Aquibium microcysteis: one gene and its partner. Each later gene encodes a partner of the first gene's protein in a complex. Links are inferred from orthologs where the notes say so. Each region holds a gene or a part of one and is shown on either strand. Other genes may lie near its edges. The genes, in order: dnaG and IAI54_RS28390.

What was found.
Region 2: the proteins of dnaG (region 1) and IAI54_RS28390 are in contact, whole or in part, in a crystal structure (PDB 2R6A), measured with the Geobacillus stearothermophilus proteins. The link is inferred for Aquibium microcysteis from one-to-one orthologs. Residues at the interface, in WP_049624496.1 of Geobacillus stearothermophilus: Lys456, Leu457, Leu458, Pro459, Ala460, Asn463, Ala464, Leu467, Leu535, Leu536, Ile537, Ala538, Gln544, Glu545, Asp548, Tyr549, His552; in WP_033016901.1 of Geobacillus stearothermophilus: Ser13, Glu15, Ala16, Gln18, Glu91, Leu92, Asp94, Ala95, Val96, Pro97, Thr98, Ala99, Ala100, Asn101, Tyr104, Tyr105, Ile108.

The regions. Positions count from the first base shown.
Region 1 is NZ_CP061080.1:1,857,522-1,872,329, reverse strand. The notes cover bases 11,815-14,808. They hold dnaG (DNA primase), read left to right. Parts: upstream 11,815-12,342; coding sequence 12,343-14,274; downstream 14,275-14,808. Other genes in these bases: rpoD (RNA polymerase sigma factor RpoD), read left to right, coding at 14,570-14,808; IAI54_RS08530 (Na/Pi cotransporter family protein), read right to left, coding at 11,815-12,064. In the rest of the region: IAI54_RS08585 (hypothetical protein), read left to right, coding at 1-128; ypfJ (KPN_02809 family neutral zinc metallopeptidase), read left to right, coding at 411-1,322; IAI54_RS08575 (pilus assembly protein), read left to right, coding at 1,472-3,046; carA (glutamine-hydrolyzing carbamoyl-phosphate synthase small subunit), read right to left, coding at 3,110-4,312; IAI54_RS08565 (GatB/YqeY domain-containing protein), read left to right, coding at 4,611-5,060; IAI54_RS08560 (hypothetical protein), read left to right, coding at 5,397-5,561; IAI54_RS08555 (D-amino acid dehydrogenase), read left to right, coding at 5,730-6,983; alr (alanine racemase), read left to right, coding at 6,980-8,092; IAI54_RS08545 (GreA/GreB family elongation factor), read right to left, coding at 8,418-8,960; rnk (nucleoside diphosphate kinase regulator), read right to left, coding at 9,107-9,541; IAI54_RS08535 (hypothetical protein), read right to left, coding at 9,812-10,339; more of IAI54_RS08530, read right to left, coding at 10,406-11,814. UniProt on the Escherichia coli protein: RNA polymerase that catalyzes the synthesis of short RNA molecules used as primers for DNA polymerase during DNA replication.
Region 2 is NZ_CP061080.1:6,016,412-6,031,189, forward strand. What follows is about bases 11,782-14,745. They hold IAI54_RS28390 (replicative DNA helicase), read right to left. Parts: upstream 14,027-14,745; coding sequence 12,536-14,026; downstream 11,782-12,535. Other genes in these bases: alr (alanine racemase), read right to left, coding at 11,782-12,531; IAI54_RS28395 (caspase family protein), read right to left, coding at 14,230-14,745. Outside these bases: IAI54_RS28325 (IS110 family RNA-guided transposase), read right to left, coding at 321-1,262; IAI54_RS28330 (hypothetical protein), read left to right, coding at 2,461-2,868; IAI54_RS28335 (phosphatidylserine decarboxylase), read left to right, coding at 3,146-3,841; pssA (CDP-diacylglycerol--serine O-phosphatidyltransferase), read left to right, coding at 3,845-4,672; IAI54_RS28345 (DMT family transporter), read right to left, coding at 4,673-5,548; IAI54_RS28350 (RidA family protein), read left to right, coding at 5,781-6,125; IAI54_RS28355 (hypothetical protein), read right to left, coding at 6,180-6,410; IAI54_RS28360 (SDR family NAD(P)-dependent oxidoreductase), read right to left, coding at 6,509-7,270; quaternary ammonium compound efflux SMR transporter SugE, read left to right, coding at 7,461-7,778; purF (amidophosphoribosyltransferase), read right to left, coding at 7,790-9,289; IAI54_RS28375 (CvpA family protein), read right to left, coding at 9,346-9,879; DNA repair protein RadA, read right to left, coding at 9,909-11,306; more of alr, read right to left, coding at 11,356-11,781; more of IAI54_RS28395, read right to left, coding at 14,746-14,778. UniProt on the Escherichia coli protein: The main replicative DNA helicase, it participates in initiation and elongation during chromosome replication. Travels ahead of the DNA replisome, separating dsDNA into templates for DNA synthesis.

The DNA of each region.
Region 1 (14,808 bases):
GCGCCAGACGCGAGGAGCGTCGGGTGGAGGAGCGCAAGGGCGACCAGCTGAAGAAGGGCGAGGAGCGCGTGGAGGAGCGATCGAGAAGCTCCGACGGCCGCAGCGTCGAGGACAAGCAGCGCGACTGACCCGCCGAACGCACGGCTTCGGCGGCGGCCTCCCCGTCGCCGCCGCCGCCGTGCACCGCAATGCGAGGCCGCCCGAATCCCCCTCGGACCTGCCTCAGCCGGAGCCCGTGCCCCGCCACGGACGAGGCTCTAGACCCTTTGCCGGCTCCTCGCCTTGCGCTCGATCAAAGCCGGCGGGACGGCGGAGATTCCCTGTGACACCCGGCGGGCGCCGGGCTATCTGTTTTTCAGGCTGGCCCGCCTCGGAGCGTCGGGGGGCGGCGGGCTCGAGGGAGAGGACCAATGCGCTGGAAGGGCAGGCGTCAGAGTTCGAACGTCGAGGACCGGCGGGGCGGAGGCGGCGGCATCGGCCGCGGCCCGACCTTCGGCCGCGGCGGCGGGATGCGGATACCGGTCGGGCGATCGGTCGGCGGCGGCGGACTGTCCGGGATCGTCATCCTGGTCGTCGTCTTCTTCGCACTGCGGGCCTGCGGCATCGATCCGCTCGAGATCCTGGCCCAGATGGACGAGGGCGGCGGCGCCGGCGGTGGCACGCAGGTGACCACCAGCCAGGGGTCGGACGAACTCGCGCAGTTCGCGGGGGTGGTGCTGGCGGAGACGGAGGACGTCTGGCACGGCATCTTCCAGGCCGGCGGTTCCACCTACAGGGAGCCGACGATGGTGCTGTTTTCGGGCCAGGTGCGCTCGGCCTGCGGTTTCGCCTCCGCCGCGAGCGGACCTTTCTACTGTCCGGGCGATTCCAGGCTCTATCTCGACCTCGATTTCTTCGGCGAACTCGAGCGCCGCTTCGGTGCCTCCGGCGATTTCGCCCAGGCCTACGTGATCGCCCACGAGGTCGGCCATCACGTCCAGAACCTCATCGGGGTGCTGCCGGAGTTCAACCGGCAGCGCCAGAGGATGAGCGAGGTGGAGGCCAACCGCATGTCGGTGCGGGTCGAACTTCAGGCCGACTGCTTTGCCGGCATCTGGGCGCACTACACCGAGCAGAAGGGCCTGCTGGAGAGCGGCGACATCGACGAGGCGCTCAACGCCGCCAACCAGATCGGCGACGATACGTTGCAGCGGAACTCCCAGGGCTACGTCGTGCCCGACAGTTTCAACCACGGGACCTCGGCCCAGCGCCGCGAATGGTTCGGTCGCGGCCTGGAATCGGGCCGGCTCGACGCCTGCGACACGTTCAATGCCGCTCTCTGACTGCGGCGGGTACCCGCCATCGCGTGGAGGGACAAGGCGGGCTGCAACCGCCATGACGTCTTCAACCTTCGTTAAGCCTGCGGTTTAGGCTGGGCTTAATCGGCTCGCGCTATGGTTTCTGCTGCCACGATACGGGCAGAGGGCATGGCATGATCCGAAATCTGCTGGCGCAGCTTCCAGCCGACGAGCGCGGGAACTTCGCGATCGTGGCGGCCGTCGCGATGGTCCCGCTCGTGCTCGCCGCCGGCGTCGCCATCGACTTCTCCTCGATCAGCAATCGCCACACGGAACTGCAGAACGCTCTCGATTCGGCCGCGCTCGCGGTGGCGCGCGAAGGCGACACGATCAGCGACGACGAGGCGATCGACATCGCGCGGTCCTTCCTGGCAGCGAACTTCCGCATCGAACATGGCGGCCTCAAGGTGTTCCGGACCGGCACGCGCGTCACCGTCGAGGCGACGGCGCGGCAGGACCTGCATTTTGCCGGCGTGCTCGGCTACGAGGACTGGCAGGTCACGGCGTCGTCGTCCGCCGACATCGCCTTCAACCGGTACGAGATCGCGCTGGTCCTCGACACCACGGGCTCCATGGCGGGCGGCAAGCTCTCCGCGATGAAGGACGCCGTGCTCGGGCTGGTGGACACCATGGCGTCGCAGATCAAGGACACGGAGAAGCTCAAATTCGCCGTCGTCCCCTTCGCCAACTTCGTCAACGTCGGCAGCCAGCATGGCCCGGCGTTCAGGAAGAACGGCAAGATGAAGAACAAGACCGGCGCCGACTGGCTCGACCTCAAGGGCAAGGCGGATTTTCCGCAGACCGAGCTTCCGACGGGCCTCAGCCGGTTCGAGCTTTTCCAGCATCTCGGCCAGACCTGGAAAGGCTGCGTCGAGACGCGTGCCTCCGACGGCGAGGATCTCGACGTCTCCGACGTCCCGCCCAATCCCAGGAAGCCGGAGACGCTGTTCGTGCCGGCGTTCTCGATCGACGAACCCGACGGGTGGGGATACTCGAACAGCTACATCGCCTCGTCGGCCGATCCGCTGGACAAGACGCCCGCCGGACAGCTCAAGAAACTGCAGAAATACGGCATTCCCGATGCCTCGCAGTTGGATCCGAAGGATCCCTCGGCGAACTGGCTGCCCGTCGCTCCCAGCACCTTCGGCGGCAAGGGGCCGAACAAGGACTGCCTCGCGCAGCCGATCCAGCCGCTCACCAACGACTATGATGCGATCAAGAAGATGGTGAAGGGGCTGCAGGCCAACGGCACCACCAACATCATGGAGGGTGTCGCCTGGGGCATGCGGGCGCTTTCGCCGGAGCCGCCGTTCACGGAAGGCACCGCCAAGGCGCCCGGGATCGAGAAGATCATGATCGTGCTGACGGACGGCTCGAACGTGTTCGGCAACAACGGCACCGTGTTCGGCTCGTCCTATTCCAGCAACGGCTACTTGGTCGACGGCCGGCTCGGCATCACCGCCGGCTCCTCCTCCGACACCAACAGGCTCATGAATGCCCGCACGCTCGCCGCCTGCGAGAACGCCAAGGCTGCCGGCACGGTGGTCTACACGATCCGGCTGGAGGAGCCGGACGTGAAGACGGGCATGATGCTGAAGGAATGCGCGACCAGCCTGAACCACTTCTTCGACGCGCCGTCGCGACGCCAGCTCGACGACGTGTTCAGATCGATCCGGGACGACGTCGTGCGGCTGCGCATCTCGTCCTGACGCCGGCTGTACGACGCGTGCGGGGATGCGCGGGCCTCGCGTGCGTGCGCGGCCCGCGACGGATCAGCGCTCGGCCAGGGCCGGCTCCCCCTTGCGCTCGCGGATCAGGTTGACGAAGCGCCGGAAGAGGTAGTGCGAATCCTGCGGACCGGGCGACGCCTCGGGATGGTGCTGGACGGAGAAGACCGGTTTACCCACGACCGAGATGCCGCAGTTCGACCCGTCGAACAGCGAGACGTGCGTCTCCTCCACGCCGTCGGGAAGCGAATCGCCGTCCACCGCGAAGCCGTGGTTCATCGAGACGATCTCGACCTTGCCGGTCGTGTGGTCCTTGACGGGATGGTTCGCGCCATGGTGGCCCTGATGCATCTTGACGGTGCGGCCGCCGAGCGCCAGCGCGAGCATCTGGTGGCCGAGGCAGATTCCGAACATCGGCACGTCCGCGTCGAGCAGGTCGCGGATCACCGGGACGGCATATTCGCCGGTCGCTGCGGGGTCGCCGGGACCGTTCGACAGGAAGACCCCGTCCGGGTTCATCGCCAGGATGTCTTCCGCCGGCGTCATGGCCGGTACGACCGTGACTTCGGCGCCGAGACCGGCAAGCAGCCGCAGGATGTTGCGCTTCACCCCGTAGTCGATCGCCACGACGTGCATGGACGGCTGGGTCTGCTCCGCGAAGCCCTCGCCCCAGGACCACGGGGTCTCCTTCCAGGTGGAACTCTGGCCGGAGGTCACCTCGCGGGCGAGGTCGAGGCCGACGAGGCCGGGCCAGGCCGCGGCCTCGCGCTTCAGCGCCTCGACGTCGAAGACGCCGTCGGGAGCATGGGCGATCACCGCATGCGGTGCGCCGAGATCGCGGATGCGGGCCGTCAGCGCACGCGTATCGATGCCGCTCATGGCGACGATCCCGCGGCGCTTCAGCCATTCGTCGAGGCCGCCGTCGGACCGGTAGTTGGACGGGCGCGTCACCTCGGCGCGGAAGACGGCTCCGACGGCGCCCGCGCGGGCCGCCGGCGTGAGGTCTTCGATATCCTCGGCATTGGCACCCACGTTGCCGATGTGCGGGAACGTGAAAGTAACGATCTGCCCGGCATAGGAGGGGTCGGTGAGGATCTCCTGATAGCCGGTGAGGGCGGTGTTGAAGCAGACTTCCGCGACTGCGTGGCCCGTGGCCCCGAGCCCGTGGCCCTCGATCACGGTGCCGTCGGCGAGCACGAGCAGGGCCGTGGCTTTTTCCGCGCCCCAGGGCGCCGTGTTTGCGATCATCAGGTCTCTCCGTCGGGTCGAGGGGCGCAGCGGTCTTGAAACTGCCCGGGCAAAGGGTCATATGCCCGTGCTGAAAACCGCGAACGGTCGGATTGGCGACCGGTTCCGCGCGCTCAATATATGTCCATGCAGGGACCGGACAATAGGAAAAACGCCAGGGGTGGTCAATCCGCCCGGCGGTGTCCGAAGAGAAAAGCTTTCGTGAACGAAAACAGCAGCTTGTCCCGGGAAAATTGGAATTGCGTCCGCAAATCCGCGGCGCTAAGGTCCGCCGGCTGCCAAGGGAGTCTCTATTCCGATGCGCGAGAAATTCGCGGAGACGCTGAAACAGGCGCTCAAATCGAACGACAAGCGGCGCGTTTCCACGGTGCGCCTGATCCAGACCGCCATCAACGATCGTGACATCGCCAATCGCAGTGCCGGGCGCGACCCGGTGAGCGAGGAGGAGATCGCGCTGATTCTGGTCAAGATGATCAAGCAGCGCCAGGAATCGGCGCGGCTCTACGAGGAGGGCAACCGCCTGGAACTGGCCGAGCAGGAACGCGAGGAAATCGGCATCATCCGCGATTTCCTGCCACGGCAGCTCGAGGAAGAGGCGGTCAAGCAGGCCTGCGCGCAGGTGATCTCCGAAGTGGGCGCCGACGGCCTGCGCGACATGGGCCGCTGCATGAACGCGCTGCGCGAGAAGTATCCCGGGCGGATGGACTTCGGCAAGGCGAGCGGCATCGTCAAGGGGCTGCTGCAGTAGCGGTCCGGAGGCGGCCTGTCGCGGAGTTCTCCCGCCACCTGCACGCCCGCGGCCACACCTTGCAGTTAACCTGGGCGAGGCACTTCGTCGAGGTCCGGTTTGCGGGAGGTCGAACGGATCGCGGAAGCGGTGCCGGCGAAGATGGCGTTCTGCGCGGTGGTTCGAGGGATTGATCGTGCCGCAGCCGAGGCTGGGGCTCGTGTAGCGACGGCCGGATACTGCACAGCGTCGCGGAAGTGAGCCGGCCTCGTGGAGGTGTCCGGTCCAGCCCGTTCAGTCCCGGACCGACGGCCTGATCCGGGTGGAAGCGCTTCGACCGGCTTTCGATCCCCGGACATGGTGGCCGCGGGTTTCGCCTTTGCAAAGCCGGGCCGCGCGCGCTATCTGTTGATCATCAACGCAGGCACCTTCGAATTGCTGTCGCATCCTGAAAGCCAGATCGTCGAGAGTTTCCGCGGGCGGTTCCTGAACCACGCGGGCTGCCTCATCGCGTGCATCTAGCCCTGGCGCGGCCATGAGCCGTCGACCGGGGGCCGGAAATCCAAAACCAGATCACGTTCGGTTCTGATTCCCGGGTCTGCCACCGCTGGCCCGGTGGAGATGCATGATGACAAGACGATTTTCGATGCTGCCCGCCGCTGCCTGTGACCGCCGCCTGAGGAGACACCCATGAGGGTCCTCATCCTGGGTAGCGGGGTCATCGGGGTGACGTGCGCCTGGTATCTCGCGCAGGCCGGACACGAGGCAACGGTCATCGACCGGCAGCCCGGTCCCGCCCTCGAAACCAGCTATGCCAATGCGGGAGAGATTTCGCCTGGATACTCCTCGCCATGGGCAGGACCGGGCGTACCGCTGAAGGCGATCAAGTGGTTGCTTATGAAGCACGGCCCGCTCGCGATCAGACCGCGGCTCGATCCGGCGATGTGGTCGTGGGTGGCGACGATGCTGCGCAACTGCACGTCGGCACGCTATGCCGTGAACAAATCGCGGATGGTGCCGATCGCGGAATACAGCCGCGATTGTCTGCGCGATCTGCGGGCCTCTACCGGGATCGCGTACGACGAGCGCATGCAGGGCACGCTGCAGCTGTTCCGCAGTCAACATCAGCTGGACGCTGTCGGCGGCGACGTGGAGGTCCTCGAGCAGTTCGGCGTACCGTTCGAAGTCCTCGACCGCAACGGTTGCGTCGAAGCGGAACCCGCGCTCGTCCGCGTTGCGGAGAAGTTCGTCGGCGGGCTGCGGCTTCCTGGCGACGAGACGGGCGACTGCCACACCTTCACGGCCAGGCTGACGGCGCTTTGCGCGCGAAGCGTCGAGTTCCGATATGGCGTCACCGTGCGGGACGTCCTGCGTGACGGACATCGGGTCCGTGGAGTCCGGACCGACGCGGGAGAATTCACAGCGGACGCTGTCGTCGTCGCGCTCGGAAGCTACTCGCCCTTCCTTCTCCGTCCGGTCGGCATCCGCGTGCCCGTCTACCCGGTGAAGGGGTATTCACTGACGCTCCCCATCGCCGACGAGACCGCGGCTCCGGTCTCTACGGTCATGGACGAGACCTACAAGATCGCGATCACCCGTCTCGGAGATCGCATCCGCGTCGGAGGGACGGCCGAGATCTCCGGCTACGACCTGTCCCTGAAGCCATCTCGGCGCGCTCCGCTCGAACATTCCGTCACCGACCTCTTCGGCGGCGCAGGGCGGCTGGAAGAAGCCACCTTCTGGGCCGGGCTGAGGCCGATGACGCCCGACGGCCCGCCGATCGTCGGGGGCACCCCGATACCAGGCCTCTACATCAATACCGGACACGGAACACTCGGCTGGACCATGGCCTGCGGCTCGGGACGCGTGCTCGCCGACATCGTCTCCGGACGGACGCCTGACATCGATGTCACGGACCTCGGCATCGGGCGGTATCGGACATGACGGGGAACGCGAGGCAGGTTGAGGCGGTCCTGACCGTCGATCTCGACGCGGTCGTGTCCAACTGGAGACTGCTTGCGGAAATGGCGGGACGCGCCGAGTGCGCGGCAGTCGTCAAGGCAGATGCCTATGGCCTCGGGGCCGTCCACGTCTCGGCTGCTCTCGAGGCGGCAGGATGCCGGACGTATTTCGTCGCGCACTCCAGGGAGGGGTTCGAACTGCGTCGGACGCTGCGACGGAACTCCCGCGTGTTCGTCCTGAACGGCGCCCCGGCCGGAATGGAACGCGAGCTTGCCGAGGCGGCGCTGACCCCTGTCGTCAACACGCTCGGGGATCTGGCAGTCTGGCGCTCATGCGCAGCAGCGACAGGCAAGCGGCTGGCCGTCGCGCTCCAGCTCGATTCAGGCATGGCCCGTCTGGGACTCGCCCCTGAGGACGTCGAGATGATCGCGGCTGACGAGGGCCTCCTTCACGGCCTCTCTGTCGAACTCGTCATGAGCCATCTTGCCTGCGCCGACGAGGAGGGCCATCCGGCCAACGAAGCGCAGCGTTCCACGTTCGAACGTCTCCGGGCACGACTCCCGGACGCGCCTGCTTCCCTTGCGAATTCGTCAGGAACGTTTCTCGGAAAAGGTTTTCATTTCGACGTCCTGCGGCCGGGCGCGGCGCTCTACGGAATCAACCCCACTCCATGGACGTCGAACCCCATGCGGCAGACGGTGGGCCTGCGCGCGCGAATCATTCAGACACGGAAGGTGAAAGCCGGGACCGCGGTGGGCTACGGGCACAGGGCGGTGGTCGACAGGGACACCACCCTCGCGACCATCTCCTTGGGCTATGCCGACGGCTGGCCCCGGAACGCCGGCGCCGCTGCGTTCCATCGTGGGCAGCCGGTGCCGTTCCTGGGCCGGGTGTCCATGGACAGCATCGTGCTCGACATGACCGGGTGCACCACCATGCCCCGCGAAGGCGATTTCGTCGACCTTCTCTGCCCTGGTCAGAACGTGGACGACATCGCCTGCGCGGCCGGGACCATCGGATATGAGATACTCAGCCGCCTCGGACGGCGCTTTCACCGGAACTACGTCGGACCCGGCGGGACTGGGCAGTGACGGCAGTCGCCGCTCGGGTGCCCGGCCTCGGCGCCCATTCCTCCGCATGGCGGCGGGAGAAGACTGGGTGCGTCGAGCTGCCAACGGAGGACCGCACGGCAACCGGGTCGCGGTGCCGGGCGGCAAGAGCGCGCGTCGAGATCACCCGCGGGACGCTCGTCATCCGCTCCCGCATCGCCGAAGCCACGCCCGTGCAGCCTAAGGGCGGCGAAGGTCAGGCCGTGCCTCCGCCCGCCAGCGTGTTCGGCATGGCTGCGAAGAAGACGGCCACGGCCAGCGGCAGATACGCGATCGTTCTGCGCATCCTGAGTTCACGATGCTGCCGTCATGCAGCCGAAGGGCCGGGATCGTCGACCCCGTCAGGGGATGCGGCGACGAGCGGCGCCCGATCGTAGAACGCGCCGCGGATCAACCTCAGCGAAGGTTTGCCGGGCGCTTGTCTCACCGAGTGTCGCTGCAGGGATTCCTTTTCGCGTCTGGCGGCCTCCGGCTGGTACTGGATCTTCTCGAGAAGGATCCGTTCCTCGACGCCGTCGCTGCCGGTGAGGACGAAATGCTCACCCTCGGCGAGCCCGAGAAGCGCCAGCCCGCGCAAGGTGGTGACGGGGAGGAACATGCCGACCATGGACGTCATCCTGTCGTGCGAGATGATCCGCGTGTCGGGATCGCGACCGTTCACGCTGAACGTGACGCGGCTGCTCATGGTGGCGACATCATCCGGGACCTCGTCGCGGAACATGACGATGGCAGATTCGATCTTTCGCTTGAGGATCGGCGCCATCGGGTCGCCCTGGCCGAGGCAGCGGTCGCGCATGACCTCGAGGATCGTGTAGTCCTTCGTGGTAAGGATGCAGGTTTCTTTCGACATCGCAGTTCTCCATTGCTCCGCCTGGGAGCGGTAAGTCGGGACGAGGTGGAGAACCCCTGTGCCGCATGCATGCGGCACAGGGGGCTACGATCCTGCGATGAGGCATCCTCCGTAAAGCGAGAGGCGGCTGAGCGGCATCGACATGGTCATGCGGTCCGGAACTCGGGCTGCGGCCGCGCGACATCGTTCTGTTCGACGTGCTCGACGGTCAGCCTGTGGACGCGGCCGTCGCGCGACGTCCAGTCGATGGACTGGGAGGCGGACAGGCCGATCAGGGCAGCACCGATGGGCGTCAGGATCGAGACCTTGCCGATGGCGATGTCGGCTTCCCCGGGGAACACGAGCGTGACGGTCCGGTCTTCGCCCGCATCGGTGGTGAACCGCAGCGTCGAGCCCATGCGGACGACGCCGGACGTCATCCGACCGTCCTCCACCACGCGCGCGCGGTCGAGTTCGGCGAAGAGCTGGTCGGACAGATCCGGATCACTGGCAGCCCGGGAATCGGCGAGGCGCGACAGGCTCTCATGGTCGGAGCGCATCATCGTGATGGCAGGCTTGCGCCCGCCGGAGGTGGTGGCCATTTTCAAGACTCGTCGAAGATTTCGGCCGCCGACACGACTCGGGCGCCAGCGGCTGAAGGATGGATCGGGTGGATTGTTGCGTCGCCGTTCCTGCAGGGCCGCGTATCGCAGTCCTCGTAGGCCTATGCCCCGCGGCCGGGGCGCGACGCGACCGGGCCGGGGGTCAGGTGCCCGCGATGGGGAACGCCCGTTCGAGCGGGAGGGTGCAACGGTCGGTCGACATGCAAGGGAACGTGGGACACCCCAGAGGCAAAGTCAAGGACGATCGGCTCAACGCCCGTCGCGCTTGGCTTGGGCGACGGCGCCGGCCTTGCGTTGACGCCCGAGCTCCATCGGCCGCACCAGACCGGCCCTGCGTTCACTGGCCTTCTTCCGCATCCCGTGATGCGCCGTGCGTGCGTTGAAGGCGGCGCCTGGCGCATCATCCTTTCCGGCCTTCTTGAGAATGAGCGCATTGCGGGCGTTCTCTGCCAGCGACACCCTGGCTGCCATCTGCCGGCGACGCTCGCTTTCGGCGTTGAGACGGCGCACAGCCATTGCCAGGACGTCGAGCTTCATCCGGGAACCATCGTCGGCGCGCGACGGAGCTGCTCCCTTCGCCGCACTCTTGCCGCGCATCTCTCGCCGACGTCGGCTTGCCTCCGTCCGGGCCTTGTCCCGACGCGCGCGAACGAGCTGGACGAGTTCGGAGAGTTCCTTGTCGGATAGATCCTGCACCATCGGATGATGCGACTTTTCGACCAGCTCGCGTTCGTCGGCGGCAAGCGCCCTTGCTTCATCCTTGCGTGTGATGGCCATTCGTTTCTCTCCGTTGCGGTTTTCGACGTGAGTCGCCTCAACGAAGCGTTCGGCCGGAGGGTTCCGTCAGCCGGTCCGGAGACGCGAACCCCGCAGCAATCCCTGTTCCTCCAGAACCGGATAGGCGATCGATGCCAGCAGCGAGTTGATCTGCTTCAGGTCGCGGATGGTGTCGAGGTGGATGGCACTCGTTTCCATGCTCTTGACGGTCCCGTCGCGCAGACGGGCGAAGTGGCTGCTGCTGGAGCGCTTCTCCATGTCGCGCAGGCGGTCCTTCTCCTCGACGATCTGCCGCGCGGTCGCGGCGTCCCGGGTGACCAGCAGGTTGAAGGCGAGGCGCGCATTGGACGTGACCGCCGCATGGAAGCTCGACAGTTCGCGCCAGCCCTCGTCGGTGAAGTCGAGCCCCCGGTCGTGTTTGCGCCGCACGTGGACGAGGAGGTTGCGCACGACGATGTCGCCGACCTGTTCGAGCTTGACGCAGGCACCGACGAGTTCCTGGCAGCGCAGTGCCTCCTTCTCCGACAGCGGGTGCGCCGACATGCGGGCGAGATAGAGCTTGATCGCGGCATGGCTGCGGTCGACGCGATCGTCGAGCGCGGCGAGCGACGTCATCGAGTCCTCGTCTGCGTCGACATACAGTTCTCCGATCCGCTTCAGCATGATCTCGACGGTCTCGCAGACGCGCATCACCTCGCGGGTGGCATTGGCGAGCGCCTGGGACGGCTTGTCGAGCGCGGCTTCCGACAGGGCGGTCAGTTCAGGCACTTCAAGTGCCCCGGCTGCGGGCCGTCCCCTCGTCACGAGGCGCGAGGCGAGGGCATGGATGGGGCCGGCGAGGGGCAGGCCGGCCACTGCCAGCGCCGCGTTGAACAGGATGTGGGCGTGGATCAGCTGCGCCGGTGCGGTGGAACCGAGAGCGTCGATGGGCGGAGCGATGACCATGACCGCGGCGAGTGCCACGACGGCGCCGCAGCCGCGAAGGAGGAGATTGCCGACCGGCACCACGCGTGAGGCGGGCGGCGCCGCGCGCGACAGCAGTGCGGCGATGACGGAGCCGCCGAGATTGGCGCCCAGCACCAGCACCACCCCGAGTTCGGGCGGCACGATACCGCGCGCCGCCAGCGCAGCCACGAGGAGAACGGCCGCGACCGAGGAGTGGAACAGCCAGGTGACGATCGCGGCGAGGAGGAAGGCACTTGCGGGGTCGACGGCGAGATAGCCGATCACGACCGGCAGCAAGGCGCTTTCCCGCAGCGGTTCGGACGCCTCGCCGATCATCCGCAGCGACAGGATGAGGAGACCGACGCCGATGAGGATGCGCCCCGCCTGGCGCCATTTGCGGGACAGGGTGGCGAGGAACATCGTGGTGCCGGCGACGAGACAGACGGGGACCAGAACGAACAGATCGAGTGACAGCAGCCTGACGACCAGCGCCGAACCGAGGTCGGCGCCGAAGACGGCCACCAGTCCCGACGTGCCCGAAACGATGCCGGTGCCGGCGAAGGAGCCGATCAGCAGGCTCACGGCGGTCGCGCTCTGCATCATCACGGCCAGAACGGCGCCGGCGAAAAGGGCGACGATCCGGCGGCGCAGCAGCGCGCGCAGCCTCAGCCGCAGCACGTCGCCATAGGCGCGCTCGACGCCTGTCCGCACCATCCGCGTCGCCCACAGCAGCAGCGCCACGGCACCTGCCAGGTGGAGAAGGACGAGGGATCCGCTCATGGCCGCACCGTCGGGCGTGCGGCCGCGGCCGGCCTGCAAGGGAGGATCATCATGCTCCGAACCGCCTGAATCGGCCAACGTTCCAGGGAAAAGTGATTAGCCAGATAATCAGTCGGGAGGCGGAGCGGGGACGCGCGCGGAACCGACGCGTCACGTCGCTTACGGACGACATGGCGTCGTGCGCGGCCTTTCGGGCTGTGGAAAGCGGGCAGGGCCGACGATTGGTGTCGTCCCGGAGGGATCGAACGACTATGGTGGACGAGAGAGAACCAGACCCCATGCGATTTGCGCCTTCCTTCCTCGACGAAATCCGCGATCGAGTGCCGATCTCGTCGATCATCGGCGCGCGCGTCTCGTGGGACAAGCGCAAGACCAACACGTCGCGTGGCGATTACTGGGCCTGCTGCCCTTTCCATGGCGAGAAGAGCCCGAGCTTCCACTGCGAGGACAGGAAGGGGCGCTACCACTGCTTCGGCTGCGGCGCCTCCGGCGACCATTTCAAATTCCTGACGGCGCTCGACGGGCTGAGCTTCCCCGAGGCGGTCGAGCGGATCGCGGAACTGGCCGGTGTGCCGATGCCGGCGCGCGACCCGGAGATGGAGCGGCGCGAGCAGCAGCGGGCGAGCCTGCACGACGTCATGGAGATGGCGACGCAGTTCTTCGAGGGGCAGCTCCAGGCCGCCGGCGGCGCGAAGGCGCGCGCCTATCTGCGCGAGCGCGGGCTGTCGTCGGCGACGCAGCAGGCCTTCCGGCTCGGCTATGCGCCGGAGAGCCGCAACGCGCTGAAGGAGTTTCTGGCGGCCCGGGGCGTGGCGAAGGACCAGATCGAGGCCTGCGGACTCGTGCGCCACGGCGACGACATTCCGGTCTCCTACGACTGGTTCCGCGACCGCGTCATGTTCCCGATCGAGGATTCGCGCGGGCGCGTGATCGCCTTCGGCGGGCGTGCGCTGTCGCCCGACGCGCCGGCCAAGTACATGAACTCGCCCGACACGGAACTCTTCCACAAGGGGGAGGTGCTCTACAACTTCGCCCGCGCCCGCAAGGGGCAGGGCAAGGACGGCGCGGTGATCGCCGTCGAGGGCTACATGGACGTGATCGCGCTGGCCCAGGCCGGCTTCGCCAACGTCGTGGCCCCACTCGGGACCGCGCTGACGGAGGCGCAGCTCGAACTCCTGTGGCGGATGGCGCCCGAACCGGTGCTGTGCTTCGACGGCGACAAGGCGGGCCTGAAGGCTGCGTGGCGGGCGGCCGACCTCGCGCTGCCCGCCATCCAGCCGGGCCGCACGGTGCGCTTCGCCATGCTGCCGGAGGGCCAGGATCCCGACGACCTCGTAAGGTCGGGCGGACCCGAGGCGTTCCGCAGCGTGCTCGCCGAGACCCGCGCGCTCGCCGAGATGATCTGGCTGCGCGAGACGCAGGGCGCGGTCTTCGAGACGCCGGAGCGGCGGGCGGAACTCGAAAAGTCGCTGCGCGAGGCGACGGGCCGCATCCGCGACGAGAACCTGCGCCGCCACTACCAGCAGGACATGCGCGAGCGCGTGCAGGCATTCTTCGGCACGAGCAGGCCAAGGCGCGACTGGCAGCCTGGCGAACGGGGCGGGGACAGGCGTACCGAGGGCTGGGGGCGGGGGCAGCGGCCGTCGGGCCGGCTCGCCGTCTCGGACAGCCTCGCCAGATCGGCGCTGGTGCGCACGTCGGCCGCCATCATGCCGGTGCGCGCGGCCGTGCTGATGGTCGCGCTGGTGAACCATCCGCCGCTGATCGACGAGTTCTTCGACCAGGTGGAGCGGCTGGATCTCGGCCATGCCGACCTGCAGCGCCTGCATGGCGGACTGCTCGACGCCGTGGCCCACGACGAGGCGGGCGATCGCGACGCGATCGTCGCCTGCCTCGTGCGCGCAGGCCTCGGCGCCGTCTGGGAAGCGGCCGTGGCGCTGGTGCGGCGCACGCGGCAGTGGCCCTCGCTGGAAGACGCGGCGCTCGACGATGCGCGCGACGCCTTCTCCCAGGCGATGCACTTGCACCAGAGCGCCGGCTTTCTACATAAGGAACTCAGAGCGGCCGAAGCCGCACTGGCGCTGGAGCCGACGGAGGAGAACTATCGGCAGTTGCTCGCCATCCAGACCCAGTTCCGCGACGTCCAGGCGACCGAAGCGCTGATCGAAGGCTTCGGGGTCTCCTCGGGACGGACGGGCGGCAAGGGTTGAGGGCGACGTTCGGGGCGACCTTTTTTCGACCGAATCGCATGCCAGCGGCTTGACCTCGCGGAGAATAGGCGGAATCAGGACGGTTCGGATTCGTTAACGGGTGTCGTGTCTTGCGCGATCGGGGAGGCTGGCGGAGTGCGGCACGCCTTCGCATGCCGGCGCGCCGCCATCGTGCCAGGGTTAATGATGAATTCACGCGATGCCGGTAGTCGCTGAGGCGAGCGACGCGGCGTCATCCGGTGCTGCGGGCGGTTCGCCACGGCCGCCCCACCGGACTTGTTGGAGACAGGAAAGCATGACGACAAAAGAAAAAGAAGAGGTCGAGACGGAGCGCGAAGGCGCAGTCGACGGTCCGCTTCTCGACCTTTCCGACGATGCCGTCAAGAAGATGATCAAGCTCGCCAAGAAGCGCGGCTACGTCACCATGGACGAACTGAACGCCGTGCTTCCGTCCGAGGAAGTGACGTCGGAGCAGATCGAAGACACCATGTCGATGCTTTCCGACATGGGCATCAACGTCGTCGAGGACGACGA
Region 2 (14,778 bases), 4.2 Mb from region 1 along the record:
CACCCTCGCGCCGCCTCCCTTCCTTCGTCATCCCCGAACGGCGTCCAAGCGCAGCGCAGGACGGCGTATCCGGGATCCATGCCTCGCCGGCCGCGCCCCGCGATCCGGTGCACGACGAGGCACGCGCCACCGACCGCCGGCGCCGTCGGCGCCGCTCCACGGTCGCGGCCCTCGTCACCGTCAGCGCCTCATCCTCCAGCGCCCCCCCTCCGTCGTCGCTTCGCGACGCCACCTCCGCCCCCACTTCGTGGGGTGGAGGACAGGCAGCCGCCGTCGGGTCCGCGACCGCCGCCGCCGTCACCGCCCCTCGACCTTCGTCATCAACTCTGAGCCGATTGTGCGTCTCTGAGCCTTGCATTGAGGGTGACGATGATCTTTCGCATGACTGCGGCGATTGCGACGATGGGGCGTTTTCCGTTGTCGACGAGGCGTTTGTAGAAGGATGCGAACTCGCCTCTGCCGGCGGCTGCGCGCAGTGCCGGCATGAACAGGGCTGTTCTGATCTGCGGCCTGCCGCCGCGTTGCCGCCGCCGGCCGGTTGCGGTTCCGCTCTCGTTGGGGTGGGGAGCTGTCCCGGCCAGGGCGGCGGCCTGCCTGCGCTGGAGGGAGCCGAGTTCGGGCATCTGGGCGATGAGGGTTGCGGCGCATGTGAGGCCGATGCCGTTCATGGCGGTGCACACGGCGATGCGTTGGCGCAGGCTCTGGCTGCGTGCGACGAGGGCGGCGATCGCCGCGTCGAGCTTGTCGATCTGTTGCTCGATGGCGGCCAGCATGGCCTTGAAGGAGGCTGCGAGTGCCTTGGCGCCGGGCGCCCTGGAGCGGTTGCGCTCGGCGACCCTGAAGGCGACGAGGTCGGCCCTACGCCGCACCAGGACCTGCAACTGCCTCTCGTCGGCGTCTTGCGCCTGCCACAAAGACAGCTTGGCCCAGCGCTCGCGCGCATAGGCGGCCATTTGGGCGGCGTCGATGGCATCGCTCTTGCCGAGCGTGCCAAAGGAGCGGATGAAGCTCTTGAGCTTCAGGGTGTCGGCACGGTGGCAGGCGATTCCGGCCTTGAGGCATTCCTCCAGAAGCAGCAGTTCGTAGCCGCCGGTAGGCTCGCAGACGACGAGGTCGGGCCGGGCTTTCTTGAGCATGGCGCGAATGGCGGATCGGCTGTTGTCGATGGTCGCGGCGGCCTGGCGGCCGTTGCTGACGGTGAGACTGTCCTTGGCGACATCGACGCCGAGGCAGCAGGCGGGCGGGTGGTGCAGAAAGGCCATGAGGGTGCTATCCTTTGCGGGCTTCGGATTGTTTGCGGGCGTGACGGCGCGTCAGGGGCCCGATCAACTCTCCAAGCGGTGGTGCAAAGGCGGCAGGGAGCCTTGATGACGTCGGGTGTCGGCCCGATCCCGGAAACGGTCGCCTGCCGCCGAGGCTGCGGGTGTTCGAGCCCGCAGCCTCATCCAACACTACCCCGTTCGGCTCAAACAATCCCGGAACGGCGTCCAAGCGCAGCGCAGGACGACGTATCCGGGATCCATGCCTCGCCGGCCGCGCCCCGCGATCCGGTGCACGACGAGGCACGCGCCGCCGACCGCCGGCGCCGTCGGCGTCGCTCCACGGTCGCGGCCCTCGTCATCGTCAGCGCCGCATCCTCCAGCGTCGCGCCCCCCCTCCGTCGTCGCTTCGCGACGCCACCTCCGCCCCCACTTCGTGGGGTGGAGGACAGGCAGCCGCCGTCGGGTCCGCGACCGCCGCCGCCGTCACCGCCCCTCGACCTCGTCATCCCGGAACGGCGTCCAAGCGCAGCGCAGGACGACGTATCCGGGATCCATGCCTCGCCGGCCGCGCCCCGCGATCCGGTGCACGACGAGGCCCGCGCCGCCGACCGCCGGCGCCTCCGGCGCCGCTCCACGGTCGCGGCCGTCGTCACCGTCAGCGCCGCATCCTCCAGCGTCGCCCCCCCTCCGTCGTCGCTTCGCGACGCCACCTCCGCCCCCACTTCGTGGGGTGGAGGACAGGCAGCCGTCGGGTCCGCGACCGCCGCCACCCTCGCGCCGCCTCCGTTCCTTCGTCATCCCGGAACGGCGTCCAAGCGCAGCGCAGGACGACGTATCCGGGATCCATGCCTCGCCGGCCGCGCCCCGCGATCCGGTGCACGACGAGGCCCGCGCCGCCGACCGTCGGCGCCGTCGCCCGCCGGCGCCGCTCCACGGTCGCGGCCCTCGTCACCGTCAGCGCCTCATCCTCCAGCGCCCCCCCCTCCGTCGTCGCTTCGCGACGCCACCTCCGCCCCCACTTCGTGGGGTGGAGGACGAGAGGCCGGCCGCAGCGGCCGTCCTCCCCCGGCGAGAGCGGCGCGCAGAACGCGCGCGTTACCGCCAGCGAAATCAACCGCTTGCACGAAATTTCGGCCGCTCTTTCCACACCCCCGGCCATCGGCCCCATACTGCGCCGCGGTCGAAGGAGGACGAGAGCGTGGGCGGGTCGCGGGGGGATGGACGGAAGCTGAGGCGGATCATCGCGACGCTGGTCGCGCTGGCCGGCCTGGCCGACGCCGCCGCCGGCCGCGCCCATCCCGTACGGTGGCTGGTGCTGTTCTTCCTGCGCCGCGGCGAACGCGTCGCGCTCGACCACGTCGCCTGGGAACTCGGCGTCAAGCCGGCTGTTCTCGCGGCCGAACTCGCGCCCGCGGCCGGTCCGGGCGACGCCGGGCCGATGGATGCGGTCCTGATGGCCTGGCGCCTGCGCTGGCTCGCCATGGTGCTCGGCGCCCTGCTCGAGCACTCGGGCGGCCGCGACCGGGTGCCCGGCAGGACCGCCTGCGGCCCCGGGGCAGGCGCGCTCACGCGCGCACTACCGCCGCGCGCGCCCGACACGTCCTGACACCCGTCCTGCCGCCGCGGGCACCCGGACCGTCCCTGCGCCGGCCGCCCCGCAGTTCCCCGCACCCCGACAGGCCGGGCGGCAAAACCGCCTCCCGGCCCGCGGGTGTTGGCGCTGAACGACGCAGCGCTGGCGGAAAGGCGGGGATCGCGAGACCGGCGCCGGCGCGCGGGCCTCGGGGGACGCTCGGGCCGGAACGCCTGGCCCAGCCGCGCGTTGCGACGGTCCGGCCTTTCCGCTAATCATCGGCCCACCGAAGCAGGAACGACCCCAGCGCATGAGCATCCAGGATTCCATCAGGAACGCCTTCGTCCCCGTCCACCGCGAGGGCTGGCCCTTCATCGCCGCCTTCGCCGGGGCGTCGATCATCCTGGGCGTCTTCTCCACCAGCCTGTTCTGGATCGGCGCCATCCTGACCCTGTGGTGCGCCTATTTCTTCCGCGATCCCGAGCGGGTCACGCCGGTCGACGACCGGCTGGTGATCAGCCCGGCCGACGGCATCGTCTCGGCCGTCGGGCCGGCCGTGCCGCCGCGCGAACTCGGGCTCGGCGATACCGAGATGCTGCGCATCTCCGTGTTCATGAACGTCTTCTCCTGCCACGTGAACCGCGCGCCGGTGCGCGGCCGCATCAGCCGCATCGAGCACCGGGCCGGAAAATTCCTCAACGCCGAACTCGACAAGGCGAGCCAGGAGAACGAGCGCAACGGTCTCGTCATCGACAGCCCGAACGGTCCCGTCGCCACCGTCCAGATCGCCGGCCTGGTCGCGCGGCGCATCCTGTGCTTCGTCGAGGAGGCGACCAACATTTCGGTGGGCGACCGCATCGGCCTGATCCGCTTCGGCTCGCGCGTCGACGTGTTCCTGCCGGCGGGTGCGGTGGCCAAGGTGTTCCACGGCCAGACGGCGGTGGCGGGCGAGACGGTGCTGGCCGAGTTCGGCGGTATCGCCACGCCGCTGATGCGGGTGACCTGAGCGGTGGCCGATCCCCTGCACCCGGGCGAGGCGCCGCGGCCGGCCGATCCGCGCGGACCGCGCATCCGCGAGATTCCGCTGCGCATGGTGCTGCCCAACCTCGTCACGGTGCTCGCCATCTGCGCCGGGCTGACGGGCATCCGGCTGGCCTTCGAGGGCCGCATCGAGCTCGCCGTGTCGATGGTGCTGCTCGCCGCCTTCCTCGACGGGCTGGACGGCCGGGTGGCGCGGGCGCTGAAGGCGACGTCGAAATTCGGCGCCGAGATGGATTCGCTGGCCGACATCGTCAATTTCGGCGTCGCGCCGGGTCTCGTCCTCTATGCCTATCTGCTCGACGGCGCCGGCGCGCCGGGCTGGATCGCCGCGCTGCTCTTCGCCATCGCCTGCGGGCTCAGGCTCGCCCGCTTCAACGTCATGGCGCACGAGCCCGACCGCGACAACTGGCGCTCGGGCTACTTCACCGGGGTGCCGGCACCGGCCGGCGCGATGCTGGTGCTGCTGCCGGCCTATCTCGGCTTTCTCGGCTTCCCGCCCTCGGTGGGCTTCGCCTGGTTTTCCACGGTCTTCACGGCGCTGGTCGCCTTCCTGCTCGTCAGCCGCATCCCGCTCTGGTCGGGAAAGAACATGGGTCGCATCCGCGGCGACCTGATGCTGCCGCTGCTCCTGGTGATCGTGCTCTACGTGCTGCTGCTGTTCAACTATCCCTGGCACACGATGACGGTGACGGCGCTGGCCTACCTCGCCTTCATCCCGGTCAGCTGGATCGGCTACCGCCGCCGCGAGACGGCGGAGCAGCAGGGCGGCGCCGAACCGCCTTCGGGGACGGGCTGATCAGCCGCGCCGCCGCTCCGACAGGATGATCATCAGTCCGGCCGAGAAGATCAGCACCGCGCCGATCACCACGCCCGGCCGCGGCACGTCGCCCCAGATCAGGAAGCCCAGCACGAAGGACCAGACCAGCGAGGTGTATTCGAACGGCGCCACGACGGAGGCTTCCGCCTTGCGCATCCCCTCGAACAGGCAGAACTGCGCCAGCCCGCCGCAGATGCCGGTGCCGACGAGCAGCGCCAGCTCGGGCAGGCTGGGCGTCTGCCACACGAACAGCGTCGGCACGCCCGCGATCACCAGGAAGAAGCCGTTGTTGAGCAGGAGCTGCACCAGCGTCCGCTCGCCGAGCGCGATCTTGCGGATGAGCACGATCGAGAAGCCCCACAGCGCCGCGGCGGCGAGCACCATCAGCACCGGCAGCGACAGCCCGATCGCCAGCGGGTTGCAGGCGATGAAGACGCCGACGAACCCCGTGACCACCGCCACCCACCGCACCGGCGGCACCACCTCCTTCAGCAGCCAGACCGACAGGATCGTGACGATGATCGGCGCGGCGAAGTAGATCGTCGTCAGCTCCGCCAGCTGCAGGTCCCGCGCGGCCGTGTAGAAGCACAGCCAGGCAGCGAGGATGACGAAGCTGCGCAGCAGCATCGCCACGAGCACGGGGGAGTTCGCGGCATCCGCCACCGCCTTGCGCCCGCCGATGGCCATCGCGATCGCCACCACGGTGGCCGAGCGGAAGAGCAGGATCTGCCAGACCGAGAAGCCGACCACCATCAGCTTGATGGCCGCGTCCTGCAGCGAGAACAGGAAGTAGCCGACGCTCGTCAGCAGGATGCCCGCGAAGACCTGTTCCCGCCCGCTGATGACTGCCGACATCCGAATTCGCACCGTCGTTCCGTGATCCTCTGCTGTAGAGGGCGCCACCGGGCCGGCCCTGCGCCACGGTATACGATGCATGGGGCCAGCGGGCCGTCCGACGGCGGCCGCCGGCTTGGCAGGATCGGGAGGAAGCAACGGGGCCGGGCATGATCGCGTCGCCGGGCCTGTCCTCGCGCGGCCCGATCCGCTATTGAGCCGGCGGACCCATTGCAACCAGGGAGAACCCGACATGTCCATCCGCCGCATCGAACCCGGCAAGCGCATGAGCCAGGCCGTCGTCCACGGCAACACCGTCTATCTCGCCGGTCAGGTCGGCACGCCGGGCAAGGACGTGAAGGCGCAGACGCAGGAAGTGCTCGCCTCCATCGACCGTCTGCTCGCCGAGGCGGGTTCGGACAAGTCGAAGCTGCTGTCTGCAACGATCTGGCTGGCCGACATGCGCGACTTCGCCGACATGAATTCGGTCTGGGACGTCTGGGTCGACCCGGCGAACCCGCCGGCGCGCGCCACCGGCGAGGCGCGGCTGGCCACGGCCCAGCATCTCGTCGAGATCATCGTCGTCGCGGCGATCTGATCGCGCGCGCCCTCGCGAAGGCGGCGCTCCGGCCGGGGCGCCGCCCGGCCGGCGTCACTCGGGCTTCGGCGGGATCTCCACGATGCCCGGGTCGCTCTCCTCCGAGTAGAAGGCCGCCCCGGCAGGCACGCACTGCACCTGCCAGCCGATGGCCGGCCGCTTTTCGTATTCGACGATGGCGTCCTGGCACTGCTCGCGCGTGTCGAAGCCGCTCGGCATGACGACCATGCCGCCCTGCGGACCCGAGACGACGAGATACCAGACGAAGGTGGAGATGAGTTCCATGGCGTGCCCCGGCGGCGGCTGCAACTCCGGCGCACCTTACATCCGTGCCCGACTGCCGGGAAGCGGGCGTCCGCGCCGCCCGCCGTCCTGCGGCGTCCTTACGCAGGCATGCGGCTGCGCTGGAAGGCCTGTGCCCGCGCGTCGAAGATCAGGCCGGTCTCGGTGAGCGCCGGTCCGGCGAGCGGCACGATCCGTGCGGCGATGTCCGACGGGTGGGGCAGGGTCGCGGGATCCTCGCCGGGCATGGCCTGCGCCCGCATCGCGGTCCGGGTGGCGCCCGGATTGACGATCGCCACCTTCAGTGCCGTGTTCTTCGTCTCGTCGGCCCAGGAGCGGGCCATCGCCTCGACCGCGGCCTTCGAGGCCGCGTAGGGTCCCCAGTAGGCGCGCGCCGAATGGGCGGCACCCGACGACACCACCAGCGCGCGGCCGGCATCGGAGAGCCGCAGAAGCGGGTCGACCGAGCGAATCAGCCGCCAGGTGCCGGTCACGTTCACCGCCATCACCTTCTCGAACACCTTCGCCTCGATATGGGCGAGGGGACCGATGACGCCCAGCACGCCGGCATTGGCGACCAGCACGTCGAGCCGGCCCCAGCGCTCGTGGATCGCGCCGCCGAGCCGGTCGATGCCGGCCATGTCGGTCAGGTCGAGCGGCACCAGCGTCGCCTCGCCCTTGCCGGTCCGCGCGCGCTCGGCCTTGATCGCGTCGTCGAGGTCCTCCAGCCCGCCCACCGTGCGCGCCACCGCCACGACGTGCGCCCCCGCCGCCGCCATCTGCCGGGCGATGAAGTAGCCGATGCCGCGCGACGCGCCCGTGACGAGTGCGATGCGGCCGGTGAGATCTGGTGTGTCGGACATGTCGCTTCCCGTCGTCGGTTGCGGGCGGCCGGGGGGCCGCGATGGATGCCGGCTTAGCCGAACCGGCGCGGCAGGAAAACCCCGCTTGACCAAGGCCGCCCGCCGTTGGAGGATTGTGCGGCCGGGACGACCCGGCTTTCATCCGACATCGGTGGGGACGACCCCATCTCCAAGAGGAGAGAGACGGGGCATGGCCTGGATCTATCTGTTCGCCGCCGGACTGTTCGAAATCGGCTGGGCCGTCGGCATGAAGTACACGCACGGTTTCACGCGGCTCGTGCCGAGCCTGCTCACCGTGGCCTCGATGGCCGTCAGCCTCGGGCTGCTCGGCCTGGCGCTGAAGACGCTTCCGCTCGGCACCGCCTATGCCATCTGGACCGGTATCGGCACCATCGGCACCGTCATCCTCGGCATCGTTCTGTTCGCCGAGCCGGCCGATGCGCTGCGTCTCGCCTGCATAGGCCTCATCGTTGCCGGCATCCTCGGGCTGAAGCTCGTTTCCGCCTGACGGCGGACGGGCTACTGCCCGCCGGTCGCCAGCAGCGAGAGCGTGCGGACGTTGTCCGTCCCCTCCATGTCGAGCAGGCGGGTCGGGTAATCGCCGGTGAAGCAGGCGTCGCAGAACTGCGGCGCCTGCGCATCGCGCGCCGCTTCGCCGACGGCACGGTAGAGCCCGTCGATCGACAGGAAGCCCAGCGTGTTGACGCGGATGAACTCGGCCATCTCCTCGATGGACATGCGCGAGGCGAGCAGCTTGGCCTTTTCCGGCGTATCGACGCCGTAGAAGCACGAGGCGCGCGTCGGCGGCGAGGCGATGCGCATGTGCACTTCCTTCGCGCCGGCGTCGCGCACCATCTGGACGATCTTCTGGCTGGTGGTGCCGCGCACGATCGAATCGTCGACCAGCACCACCCGCTTGCCCTCGATGATCTTGCGGTTGGCATTGTGCTTCAGCCGCACGCCCATGTGGCGGATCGAATCGCCGGGCGAAATGAAGGTCCGGCCGACATAGTGGTTTCGGATGATGCCGAGTTCGAAAGGCAGGCCGGCCTCCTGCGCGAAGCCGATCGCCGCCGGCGTGCCCGAATCCGGCACCGGCACGACGATGTCGGCCTCGACCGGGTTCTCCCGGGCGAGTTCCATGCCGATCTTCTTGCGCACGTCGTAGACGTTGCGCCCCTCGACGATGGAATCGGGGCGGGCGAAGTAGACGTATTCGAAGACGCAGAAGCGCGACTTGACCGGCTCGAACGGGAAGTGGCTCTCGATCCCCTTGGCGGTGACCACGACCATCTCGCCGGGCTTCAGGTCGCGCACGAAGCGGGCGCCGATGATGTCGAGCGCGCAGGTCTCCGAGGCGAGGATCCAGGCGCCGTCGAGGTCGCCCAGCACCAGCGGGCGGATCCCCAGAGGGTCGCGGCAGCCGATCATCTTCTTCGACGTCAGCGCCACCAGCGAGAAGGCGCCCTCGATCTGGCGGATGGCATCGACGAAGCGGGCGTTGAGGTCCCGCTCCTTGCTCGTGGCGACGAGGTGCATGATCGTCTCGGTGTCGGAGGTCGACGAGAAGATTGCGCCCTGCTTCTGCAGCACGCGCTGCACCGTCATGGCATTGGTGATGTTGCCGTTGTGGGCCACCGCCAGCCCGCCGTCGGCGAGTTCGGCGAAGAAGGGCTGGACGTTGCGCAGGCCCGCGCCACCGGTCGTGGCGTAGCGCGTGTGGCCGATCGCCCGGTTGCCCTGCAGCCGGTCGATCACCGACTGCTTGGTGAAGGTGTCGCCGATCAGGCCCACATGCCGCTCGACGTGGAACTGCGTGCCGTCATAGGAGACGATGCCGGCCGCTTCCTGCCCCCGGTGCTGCAGCGAATGCAGGCCGAGCGTGACGATGGCCGCGGCATCCTGCCGGCCGAAGATGCCGAACACGCCGCATTCGTCGTGGAAATGGTCGTCTGCCTCCGCCGCAAGCCCGCCGTCGTGCGCGGATGCGGAGAAGGAGTGGTCGGCTCGCTCTGCCATGGCTATCGGCCTTTCGCGCCATGCAACGCCGGCTGCCGGACGTCGATGGGTACGCTTCAGTTGCTCGTCTCGCCCTCACCGTCGTCGGTCAGGCGCTTGATGATCGAATTCTCGGGGTCGTCGGGCAGGAGGTCCTGCAGCTTGGCGCCGATGCCTTCGAGAAGCGGCAGCGACTTGGCTTCGGCCACCCATGCAGGGCGATTGTCGCCGACCAGCCAGTTGAAGAACATCAGCGCGACGGCCACCACCAGCACGCCGCGCGCCGCCCCGTAGACGAAGCCGAGCGTGCGGTCGAGGGCGCCGATGCGCGAGTCGATGATGAAATCCGCGAGCTTCATCGTCAGCAGCGTGACGACCACCAGCGCGACGAAGAACACGATGCCGGCCGCCGCGACGAGCGCCAGCTTCTCGTTGTCGATGTAGGGCGTGACGTAGGGAACGACGATCGGATGGAGGAAGAAGGCGGCCGCGGCGGCGGCACCCCAGGATGCGATCGACAGCAGTTCGCGCGACAGGCCGCGCACCATGGCGAGGGTGGCCGACACGAGGGCGAAGCCGACGAGAATACCGTCAAGCAGCGTAATCGGCATTGCGGACCCACTCCGTTCCAAGCACCGCGTCAGTCTGCATTCTTGCTGCGTTTCGTTCCCGCGATCTTCGCGACGAGATCGACGAGCGCGCCCGGCTGGAACGACCGCGTCGCGATCGCGCCTGCGATCTCTCCGCTGCCAGCCGGCAGGACGCCCTGCCCGAAACCCAGTTTCTCGGCCTCTTTCAACCGTTGCTGCGCATGCGCGACAGGCCGGACGGCGCCCGAAAGGCTGATTTCGCCGAAATAGACACAATCCGCAGGCAGGGCAAGTCCGGTGAGGGAGGAAACGAGCGCCGCCGCCACCGCGAGGTCGGCGGCCGGCTCGGAAATGCGGTAGCCGCCCGCCACGTTGAGATAGACGTCGTGCTGCGCGAAGCGGATGCCGCAATGCGCCTCCAGCACGGCGAGGATCATCGACAGGCGCGAGGAGTCCCATCCCACCACGGCGCGCCGTGGCGTGCCGAGCGGCGAGGGCGCCACCAGCGCCTGGATCTCCACCAGCACCGGCCGCGTGCCCTCCATGCCGGCGAAGACGGCGGCACCCGGCGCCTTGGTGCTGCGCTCGCCGAGGAACAGCTCCGACGGGTTCGACACCTCGCGCAGTCCCTTGTCGGACATCTCGAAGACGCCGATCTCGTCGGTCGGGCCGAAGCGGTTCTTCACCGTGCGCAGGATCCGGTAGTGGTGCCCGCCTTCGCCCTCGAAATAGAGCACGCCGTCGACCATGTGCTCGACCACGCGCGGGCCGGCGATCTGGCCCTCCTTGGTGACGTGCCCGACGAGCACGATCGCCGCACCCGTCGACTTCGCGTAGCGGATCATCGCCTGGGCGGAGGCGCGCACCTGGGTGACCGTTCCCGGTGCGGAATCGGCGAGGTCGGTCCACAGCGTCTGGATCGAATCGAGGATCAAGAGGTCGGGCCGCCGGCCCTCGGCGATGGTGGCCAGGATGTCCTCGACATTCGTCTCGGCGGCCAGCTCCACCGGGGAGTCCGCCGCACCGAGCCGCTGCGCGCGCAGCCGGATCTGCGCCACCGCCTCTTCGCCGGACACGTAGACGATGCGATGCCCTTGCCGCGCCAGCGCGGCGGCCGCCTGGGTGAGCAGCGTCGACTTGCCGATGCCGGGGTCGCCGCCGACCAGCAGCGCCGAGCCGCGCACGAAGCCGCCGCCGGTCGCCCGGTCGAGTTCGCCGATGCCGCTGGCGATGCGCGGCGCGTCCTCGATGTCGCCCGACAGCGAGGTGAGCACGACGGCCCGGCCCTTGCGGGCGCTGCGTGTCGAGGCGGGACCCGCGCCGATGCCGCCCGACGTGCCCTCTTCGATCAGCGTGTTCCATTCGCCGCAGGCGTCGCACTTGCCCGCCCAGCGGGAATGGACGGTGCCGCAATTCTGGCAGATGAACTGGACGCGCGATTTGGCCATCAGGTTTCCAGGGCAGGAGACGGCGGCGGGGCAGGGTGGTCGCAGACGGTCACGCTTGCTGGTCTCCCTCGACACCGACGTGAAAGCGGGTGAAGCGCCGCGACAGGCCGGTGAGCAGTTCGTAGGCGATCGTCCCGGCCGACCGCGCCGCCTCGTCGATCGGCAGATCGGTGCCGAAAAGCTGGATGAAGTCGCCGGCGGCGACCGCGTCGGGCCCGAGGTCGGTGACGTCGAACATCGTCAGGTCCATGGTGACGCGGCCGAGGATCGGCACGCGCCTGCCCTTGATCGAACCGGAGCCGCCCGGCAGGACGCCGCGCAGCGGCACGCCGCTGCCGGAGGCAGAGCGCGGCAGCCCGTCCGCGTAGCCGACGGCGGCGATGGCCACCAGCGTGTCCCGATCGAGGAGCTGCGCGGCGCCATAGCTCACCGCCTCGCCGGGTTGCGCCCGCCGCACCTGCAGAATGCGCGCCTCGGCCGTCACCACGGTCTTCATCTTGACGCTCGACGACGGCGCGCCGCCATAGACGGCGATGCCCGGCCGGACGATGTCGAAATGATATCCGCGGCCGAGCAGCAGCCCGGAGGAATTGGCGAGGCTGGCCGGGACGCCCGGAAACGCGGCGCGGACGGCACCGAAGGCTTCCAGCTGCCGCCGGTTCAGGGGATGGTCGCGTTCGTCGCCGCAGGCGAGGTGGCTCATCACCAGGACCGGCTCGACCGCCCGCGTCAGGGCGTTGTCGGCGCCGAAGGCGCGCGCCTGCTGGACGGTCAGGCCGAGGCGGTTGAGCCCGGTATCCACCTGGAGCCCGCAGGACCTGTCGGAGCCATGCGTCGCGCAGTGCCGTTCCCAGATCGCGATGTCGAGGGCGCCGCTGAGCACCGGCGTCAGGCGATGGGCGGCGAAAAGAGCCGCCGCGTCTTCGCTGAAGAGGCCGTTCAGCACGAAGATGCGGGCGTGCGGCGCGGCGCGGCGCGTCGCGATCCCTTCGTCCGCGGTGGCGACGAAGAAGGTGTCGCAGCCTTCCGCGGCGAGTGCGGGCACGACCGCGGCGATGCCGAGGCCGTAGGCATCGGCCTTCACCACCCCGGCCACGCGCGCGCGGCCGGCGACCTTCGAGAGCGCACGGTAGTTCGAACGCAGGGCGCGCAGGTCGACCATGACGAGGCCGCCGGCGAGATCGGAACGCGGGCCGCTCTCGCGGATATGGACGGGATCCGCCACGGCGCTACTCGAACCGTTCCGGCAGCCGGTCTTCCTCGGCGAGATCCGAGAACCGCGTGAACTGGCCTTCGAAGGCGAGTTCGACAGTGCCGGTGGGGCCGTGGCGCTGCTTGGCGATGATGAGCTCGGCCTTGCCCTTCACCCGCTCGAACTTCAGCCGCCAGTCCTCGTATTCCGGAGTGCCTTCCTCGGGCTGCTTGTTCTGCATGTAGTATTCGTCGCGGTAGACGAACAGCACCACGTCGGCGTCCTGCTCGATCGAACCCGATTCGCGCAGGTCCGACAGTTGCGGCCGCTTGTCGTCGCGGCTTTCGACCTGGCGCGACAGCTGCGACAGCGCGATGATCGGCACGTGCAGCTCCTTGGCGAGCGCCTTCAGGCCGGTGGTGATCTCGGTGATCTCCTGCACGCGGTTCTGGCTCGATTTCGCCGACGAGCCCTGCATCAGCTGCACGTAGTCGATGACGATCACGTCGAGCCCGCGCTGGCGCTTGAGGCGCCGGGCGCGGGCGGCGAGCTGCGCGATCGAGATGCCGCCGGTCTGGTCGATGAAGAGCGGCGTCTTCTGCATCATCTGGGCGCAGGCCACGAGTTTCTCGAAGTCCGATTCGGTGATCTCGCCGCGGCGGATCTTCGACGACGAGATTTCCGTCTGCTCGGAAATGATGCGGGTTGCGAGCTGTTCGGCCGACATTTCCAGCGAGAAGAAGCCGACGACGCCGCCGCGCTCGGCCTTGAACGAGCCGTCGGCCTGCTGCGCAGGCTTGTAGGCGGCGGCGATGTTGAAGGCGATGTTGGTGGCAAGCGACGTCTTGCCCATCGCCGGGCGGCCGGCGAGGATGATGAGGTCGGACGACTGCAGGCCGCCGAGCTTGCGGTCGACGTCGCGCAGGCCGGTCGAGACGCCCGACAGATGACCCTCGCGCATGTAGGCGGCGTTGGCGACGTCGATCGCCGTCGTCACCGCATCCGAGAAGCTCTGGAAGCCGCCGTCGTAGCGCCCGGTCTCGGCCAGCTCGAACAGCCTGCGCTCGGCATCCTCGATCTGCTCTGCCGGCGACATGTCGACCGGCGCGTCGTAAGCGATGTTGACCATGTCCTCGCCGACGGTGATCAGCGCGCGGCGGGTGGCGAGGTCGTAGATCGCCCGGCCGTAGTCGGCCGCGTTGATGATCGTGACCGCCTCGGCGGCGAGCTTGGCGAGGTAGTGCGCGACGGTGATGTCGCCGACCTTCCCGTCCGCGGGAAGGAAGGTCTTCATGGTGACGGGATTGGCGGACTTGCCCATGCGGATCAGCTCGCCCGCGATCTCGAAGATCTTGCGGTGCAGCGGCTCGTAGAAATGGGTCGGCTTCAGGAAATCCGAAACGCGGTAGAAGGCGTCGTTGTTGACGAGGATGGCGCCGAGCAGCGCCTGCTCCGCCTCGATGTTGTTAGGCGCCTCGCGATAGAGCGGCGTCTCCGCCACGCCGAGCTTGCGGACTGCTTCTGCCATGATCGTCCCGTCTGATTCCCTGCCGGCCACCGGCCTACCAGATGTCGGCGGCCCGCGGGACGCCAATCTGCCTGGCCACCCGTGATTCACACTCGTCCACATCTTTGCTGCGGCGGTGGGCGAATCCGGTTGACGCGTCGCGCCCGGACTCATACCCGGTGCGCCGGCGGAACAAAACAGGAAAATGGCGTCGTCCCGCCGACCTACCGCGCGGCGCTCCATGCCGCCGCGAGCTGTGGTTCGATCCGGAAGACGATGTCGCCCTCCTCGCCGGGAAGGACGATCGTGTCGCTCTGCGGCGTCACCTTCGGCAGCCCCTGCTTGAAGGTGTAGCGGATCACGTCCTCCCGCAGGAAGCTGCCGATCTGGCCACCGGTGATCATCGCACCTTCGCCGATGGTGACGCGTCCGGCGAGCACGTCGATCAGTCGCTCGGTGAAGCGGCTCTTGGCCGGCACCTCCTCGTTCTCCGATCCCGACGTGATGACGCGCCGTACCGGATTGGTGTGCAGATGCGCCGACCAGCCGTCGGGCGTTCCTCCGTCGCTGCGGCTCTCGATCATGCGAATCGCCGCGCCGGAAAAACAGCTGTCGAAGATCCACAGCACGTGCTTGGCCTCCAGCACCTCCGACCATTCCTCGATGCGCCGCAGGTTCAGCGCCGCGTTGCGGAACGGCGCCGGCGGCGTCATGGCCGGCGCGTCGCGGGGAACGAACCAGGCCGTCTTCTTGCCGAAGCTCTCGGTGGTCGT